Regions from separate parts of the Anoxybacillus suryakundensis genome, predicted to be linked through region 2. Evidence: riboswitches for the same ligand, from Rfam matches in the RefSeq annotation. Region 2 holds a riboswitch; each other region holds the start of a gene.

Region 1 (2,278 bases), on a different contig from region 2:
TATATGAACCGCCCTCAAACGAAAGCGACGAAAATTGCCAATCGATATTTGTCACCGACATGGGAAGTGACAAATGTATTTATCGTCGCGATCGTCGTGGCGCTCGTTAGCTTTTTTCCAGGAGCCACGTTTATGCTCGGCACAATTTTACTCATTCCTGGAAGCATCATTTTACTTTTGCTCACTATTCGCAGTGCGTTTCTCGTTTTTTCACACGTTGCTCCTAAGTATGAAAAAGTGCTCGTTTACATTTCTGGTATAAGCGGTTTGCTTATTCCAGCCTTTTTAATTAGCGTCTTACCCATTACACATGGATCTTTCGTTGAAACGGTTAATGGCGTCAGTCACCTTCGTCTAGACCGTCTATTTACAAGCCCACACGAATATGCATTCATTGCCTTTGCTATAACAAGCACACTTTTTCTTTCTTCACTTTTATTGGCGGATTACTCGAACGAAGCAAATGAAACCGAAGCCTATGCCATTTATCGTCGCGATGCGCTCATTATCGGGCCATTTGCTCTCCTCTCTTCAATTTTAATTATGATCACGATGCGAAGCGAAGCGCGTTGGTTGTATGATGGGATGATTGCGTATTGGCCATGGCTTGCCGCTTCTGTCGCACTATTTCTCGTGGCTGGTTTAGCTCTTTTTCTTCCTTCATGGAAAAAGAAAAACGGACGTGGAATGCCCCGCCTTGCAGTTGTAGCAATTGTATTACAATATTTTTGTGCAAGTTACGCATATGGAAAAGCTCATTTACCATACATGATTTATCCAGATATAACAATCGAGTCTGGATTTACACATCCGAATACGTTTCGTGCCCTTTTCGTGACGTATATTGTCGGCTTTGCAATTTTATTTCCAGGTTTCATTTATTTTTGGCGACTGTTTATGAAAGATCGGCGCTATTTAGCAAATGATGAAAAATAATGATTGCAAATGTTGAAATTTTTCGTTATAGTTTTAAACGTAAACCTTTTTATACAATATATTGTGATAAAAAAACAAAAAATAACTATATATTGAAACCAGCAAGTGAAGGTGTCCCAATGGACTTAATAGGGAATCTGGTGCGAATCCAGAGCTGTCCCCGCAACTGTGTGCGCAGACGAAATGGAAACAACACCACTGTATACGTCAGCTGTTTGTGGCACGTATATGGGAAGGAATCCAAAGTAGGAAGAAGCGCGAGTCAGGAGACCTGCCTTCCTTGTATCGTTTCATATTCTTCGGGGATTGAGAAGATGAAACGATGGTGAAAGCACGCCTTTTTCCATCGTTTCATCCGCTCAACTAGGGCGGATTTTTATTTTTTAGGGGAAGGGATGTTGGATGATGCACATAAAAGAGCAGCAGGAAGTAAATGAAGAGACGATTCGAAGTTTGTTATTTCATATTTTCAAAGACTTTCCACACTTATCAAGCGAGCGATACGTTGAACGTACCGTACGCTCGCTTGTCCACACGCGAAATTACAACGATATAATAAATAAACTTATTTTAAATGCGCTTGACGAAATTACCGTGGAGCAACCTGATTGGACGTTTGTTGCAGCACGTCTTTATTTACAACAATTATACAATGAAGCTGCTATAAATCGCGGCTACGATCGATTCGAAACATATGGCTACTTTTATGAGTTGCAAACACAGCTCGTCGATCTCGGCATTTACGATCCTTTTGTACTTGAACGGTATACGAAAGAGGAACTACAAGAAGCAGGGACATGGATCGATCCGAAAAAAGACGAGCAATTTACATACATCGGGTTAAAAACACTTGTTGATCGTTATTTAGCGAAAGGTTATAGCGGTGAAATTTACGAACTGCCTCAAGAGCGTTTTTTAACCATCGCGTTAACATTAATGGCGCATGAACAGCCAACGAAACGAATGGCACTCGCTAAAGAAGCATATTGGGCATTATCCAATCAATATATGACGGTGGCTACACCAACATATGCAAACGCAGGAAAATCATACGGACAGTTATCCAGTTGTTTTATTGATACGGTAGATGACAGTTTAATCGGTATTTATGAATCGAATACAGACGTCGCTCGTCTATCTAAAGGCGGAGGCGGAATTGGTGTATATTTAGGAAAAATTCGCGCACGTAACTCGGATATTAAAGGTTTTAAAGGGGTATCGTCTGGCGTCATTCCATGGATGCGCCAATTAAACAATACGGCTGTATCGGTGGACCAACTTGGTACACGTCAAGGGTCTATCGCTGTATATTTAGACGTTTGGCATAAAGATATTTTCTCTT
Region 2 (2,278 bases):
GACCCCTTCAACTAAACGTGGCCCTGGACGAGAAACTAAATCAGAATTGACATCGTATACTCGTTTATTTTTAATCGCAGGAACTTCTTTCCATGCCGGACGAGCGAGCACTTGCTCGACAGCGTTTGGCGTATAATAGCCATACGTCGTAATAATGACATCTGGATTTAATGCCACCGCATCTTCTTCAGTAAACATCGGCCATCCTTCTTGATCACCTGCTGCGTTTTTCGCGTGAATGATCGTTAACATTTCATCCATAAATGTTCCTTTTCCTGCTGTATAAATTTCTGGTGCAGGAGAAACTTCGACCCAAACTGTCGCTTCCTCTTTTACTTCTTTCGCTTTTTCAGCAATCGTATCAATTTTTTGTTTCATTTGCTGCACAACATCCGCTGCTTCTTTCGCTTTCCCTGTCGCTTTCCCGATGAGCTCAATGGACGCATATACGTCGTTGAACGACGTCGCATTTGGCACGACAATGACCGTAATGCCTGCATCTTTTAACTGCTTTAACCCTTCTTCAGCATTGTGGGCACTAGATGCATGCGCAAGCACAACGTCTGGTTGAAGCGAAATAATTTTTTCTACATTAAATTCCATGCCACCAATTTTTTCTTTGTTTTTCACATCTTCTGGATAATTATCAAAATCGCTGACACCGACAATTTTGTCACCAAGCCCTAACGCGTATGCAATTTCTGTATTGCTCGGAATGAGTGAAACGATTTTTGTCGGTTCTTTTTCAATCGTGACATCACCAACCGCATCTTTGACGGTCACTGGAAAAGCAACTTCCTCTGTTTTCGTCTCTTGTTTTGTTTCTTTCGCTGGCTCTGCGTTACTGTTGCACGCTGCTAATCCGAGCGTCAACACGAGTGCCAAAAGCCACATGTACTGTTTCCATTTTTTCATGATTTTACCCCCTTTTATGTATAAAAATAAAAAGCTCACTCCAAATGGAATGAGCTGGAAACAACAAAAGATAATAACTCCTCTTGTCGTTTCGCTATCTCACTCCCCGAAGACGCGAATGACGATGCAAAAAGGCAGGTCTACTGACTTATGCGTCATCCTACTTTGAAGCCTTCCCATACGAATCGTACAGTGGCATATTTCATTTCGTCAGCACTTACAGTTGCGGGGACAGTTCTGGACTTGCACCAGATTCCCTATTAAGTCTACTAGGTCGCCCGTTCGACACCTTTTTGCAACGGATGTATGTAATTATCGAACAATTTTTACGTTTCTATCATAACGAAAAATATGATGAATAGCAACAAATTTTTTCTATTTTAATGGCAATGCAAATGTAAATGTCGTTCCTTCTCCGAGTTTGCTATGAACAGTAATTGTTCCTTTATGCGCTTCGACGATGTTTTTCGCAATCGCAAGACCTAATCCCGTGCCTGAGCGACCGCGCGTACGTGCTTTATCCGCTTTATAAAAACGCTCAAATACAAACGGTAAATCTTCTTCTGGAATACCTGTACCAGAATCTTGTACGGAAATGCGTACTACTTCTTCATCCGCAGCGACAATGACACGCACTTCCCCACCATCGTCTGTATGACGAAGAGCGTTATCAATTAAATTCGTCATCACTTGTTCAATGCGATCGGGATCAAACGAAACAACGAGTTCATCGTTCATGTCAACAAGCAAACGAACCCCTTTTTCTTTCGCCAGCCCTTGAAATTTATGAATGATACGTTCAATATACGGTCGAAGGGACACTTGCTCGTGATGAAGCGTTAAATGGCCAGCTTCCATGCGCGCTAAATCAAGCAAATCATTGACGAGGCGTCCCATGCGCAACGACTCATCATAAATGACTTTTGCTAATTCTTTTTTCTCTTCATCTGTCGCTGCAATATCATCGACAATTGCTTCGCTATATCCTTGTAACATCGCAATCGGCGTGCGCAATTCATGAGAGACATTGGCGATAAAATCTTTGCGCAACTTATCTAATCGTCGTTCTTCCGTCATATCGCGAAGCACCGCAACCGCTCCGCGAATGACCTTGCCGTTGTATAACGGCGTTATGACAATAACCCAATTGCGACCTTGTAACGCCATTTCTATCGCTTGTTCCTTCTCTTCCGTTACCGCCGTCTTAAACAACTCATTCACTTGTGGAGGAAGTGGCGATAAATCGTCGCGCTGCCCTTGTTCGTAATACCACGCTTGTAAAAATCTATCAGCAGGCGGATTTGTAATGAGCACTTCGCCATTTCGATTGAGCGTGATAACACCATCTGCCATGCTACTTAAA
Region 3 (2,278 bases), on a different contig from region 2:
CCATTTTGCGATTTCTTTTTTTATAAACGATTTATATTGATTGTCATTCCATTCACCTTTTTTCCACTTCATCCGAGCTTGGCGCACGTCGCTCGTTTGTGGAAAGCTGCCAATTGTCGTTGTCGGAAAAAGTGGAAGCTGCAAATGGGCTCGTTGTGCTTTTTGTCTTTCGCTATAAGATGTTCGGTTTAATGGAACGGTTGTGATATCGTCTGTTTGTTTAGATTGACGGAACTTGGAAAAATAAACGGTTGTTTGTTCATCGTATTTGATTAGCTCGTCGATCGTTACGTTTCCTTTCATATGCTCTGTCAACATACGTATTTCATCTAATTTTTCATCCGCAAATGATAAAGTACTAGCAAGTTCTGTTGGTAACGTATGTTCATGTTTTGTTGTGACAGGGACATGTATTAAGCTGCAAGACGGTTGAATGATCAGTTGTTCAGAAACGCCTGCTAAATGATGAAGGAGCTTCGCTTTTTGCACAAGCGAACTTTTCCATACATTTCGGCCGTCGACAATACCAGCAACTAATATTTTATCTTTCGGAAATCCGTAAGTATTTATGACTTCCATGTTTTCGCCATCATCATGAACAAAATCAAGCCCAATGCCTGCGACAGGCAAAGCAACAACTTCACGGTAATGAGATACGCTAGCAAAATACGTTTGTAAAATAATATTTATGTTCGGTATATCGCGGTGAAAAACGTTGTATACATGATGAAATGCGTTGATGATATCATCGTCTATATTTTGAACGAGAATCGGTTCATCCATTTGTACGAACGACACTCCAGCCTCGCCTAGTTGTTTTAACAATTCCACATAAACAGGAACTAAGTGCGCAAGATGCTTTCGCCATTCGTTGCGATCGTATTGTTTCGAAAGTAAAAGAAATGTAATCGGTCCAAGTAACACAGGCTTTGCTTCAATATGGAACGTTTCTTTTATTAGTTTGTATTCTTGCAATAGCCGATTTTCCACCAATTTCGGCTTAGTTTGCCCGATTTCAGGAACGATGTAGTGATAATTTGTATTAAACCATTTCGTCATTTCAAGGGCATGTTGTCCGTTCGTGCCACGCGCCATCGCAAAGTATTGCTCTAGCGGATTAACTATTTGTTTGAATCGCTCTGGAATATATCCGAACATAAATGCTGTATCTAACACATGATCGTATAAGGAAAAATCTCCGATCGGAATGAGATCAATTCCTTTCTCGACTTGTTTGCGAATCGAATCAAGTCGAATCGTTTCCATCGTTTTTGTGAACTGCTCTTCGTTCATTTGCCCATTCCAAAAAGATTCTAATGCTTTTTTCCATTCCCTCTTTTCTCCAATACGTGGATATCCTACATTCGAACTGTAGATTAACATATACAAGCACCTCCAGTTATTTTATCCCAATCAAGCAGAAAAACCCCCTTCCAAACAGAAGGAGGGCATAGCTAACTCGTATTGAGATACGTGAAGTGCCTCAACATCATATGTCCTCACTCCTCCCTATGACGCGTAGGTCGTAAGTGCATACAACAGGCAGGTCTCCTGACTTAGCTTCATCGCTGTTTATCTCCTTCCCATTTCAAATGAAACAGTGGATTGTGATAAACAGCTCTGCATCACAGTGGCGCGACCGTGTTGGACTTTCACCAAACTTCCCTTTTAAGATTCACAGCATGTGTGAACCACCTGTTGCGTGAACTTATTATTTTGTTGTATAAAATTCAGAATAAACGAACTTTTTGTTTTTTTCAACCGAAATATTTTCTCGTGTGGAGTTTTGAGAGATGTAACGCCGTAGTTAATGGTTATATTTTTCTTTTAAGTTAATATTAATATTTTATTGATAATTTTATGTTAAAAAGTATTGATTTTTTTTGTTATAGTTTTACATAAAGTGGATTTAAATATAAATTTTTTTAATGAAAGGGAGGCAGAAGGGTTATGTTAACTAACGAAAACAAAAACTTGCTAATGAAAATAAAGGACATTTTGATTCGAGAAGTTCCTAAAACGACCGATATTATACAAATATATAGATTGTTACAGGATAATAATTACTCGGAATACAAGTGTAGTGTACTAAAAGAACCTCGTTGGAGCGATGATGCATTTATTGTAAAAATTTCAGATAGTAACTCATCGGACTTTACGTTGAAAATTCACTATGATAAATATCCTATGGCATCACATGTTTATAATTCTCCCCATTTACTTACCAAGCTGGAGCAGTGTTTATTTTCAACCACTATTGTTGAAACATTTATTATAC

Evidence for each region. Region 2 has a riboswitch for cobalamin ahead of ASC42_RS04195 (ABC transporter substrate-binding protein). Riboswitches for the same ligand answer to the same signal wherever they lie in the genome.
Region 1: another riboswitch for cobalamin. It lies ahead of ASC42_RS01125 (ribonucleoside-diphosphate reductase subunit alpha); the one in region 2 lies ahead of ASC42_RS04195 (ABC transporter substrate-binding protein).
Region 3: another riboswitch for cobalamin. It lies ahead of metE (5-methyltetrahydropteroyltriglutamate--homocysteine S-methyltransferase); the one in region 2 lies ahead of ASC42_RS04195 (ABC transporter substrate-binding protein).

Annotation. Positions count from the first base shown of each region.
Region 1 covers NZ_LIOK01000001.1:230,448-232,725, forward strand. Annotated here, with positions in the region: gene ASC42_RS01120 (cytochrome d ubiquinol oxidase subunit II) at 1-936, shown strand, start outside; cobalamin riboswitch at 1,029-1,229, shown strand; gene ASC42_RS01125 (ribonucleoside-diphosphate reductase subunit alpha) at 1,339-2,278, shown strand, end outside.
Region 2 covers NZ_LIOK01000004.1:133,721-135,998, forward strand. Annotated here, with positions in the region: gene ASC42_RS04195 (ABC transporter substrate-binding protein) at 1-915, opposite strand, end outside; cobalamin riboswitch at 1,032-1,223, opposite strand; gene ASC42_RS04200 (ATP-binding protein) at 1,291-2,278, opposite strand, start outside.
Region 3 covers NZ_LIOK01000025.1:13,570-15,847, reverse strand. Annotated here, with positions in the region: gene metE (5-methyltetrahydropteroyltriglutamate--homocysteine S-methyltransferase) at 1-1,383, opposite strand, end outside; cobalamin riboswitch at 1,525-1,714, opposite strand.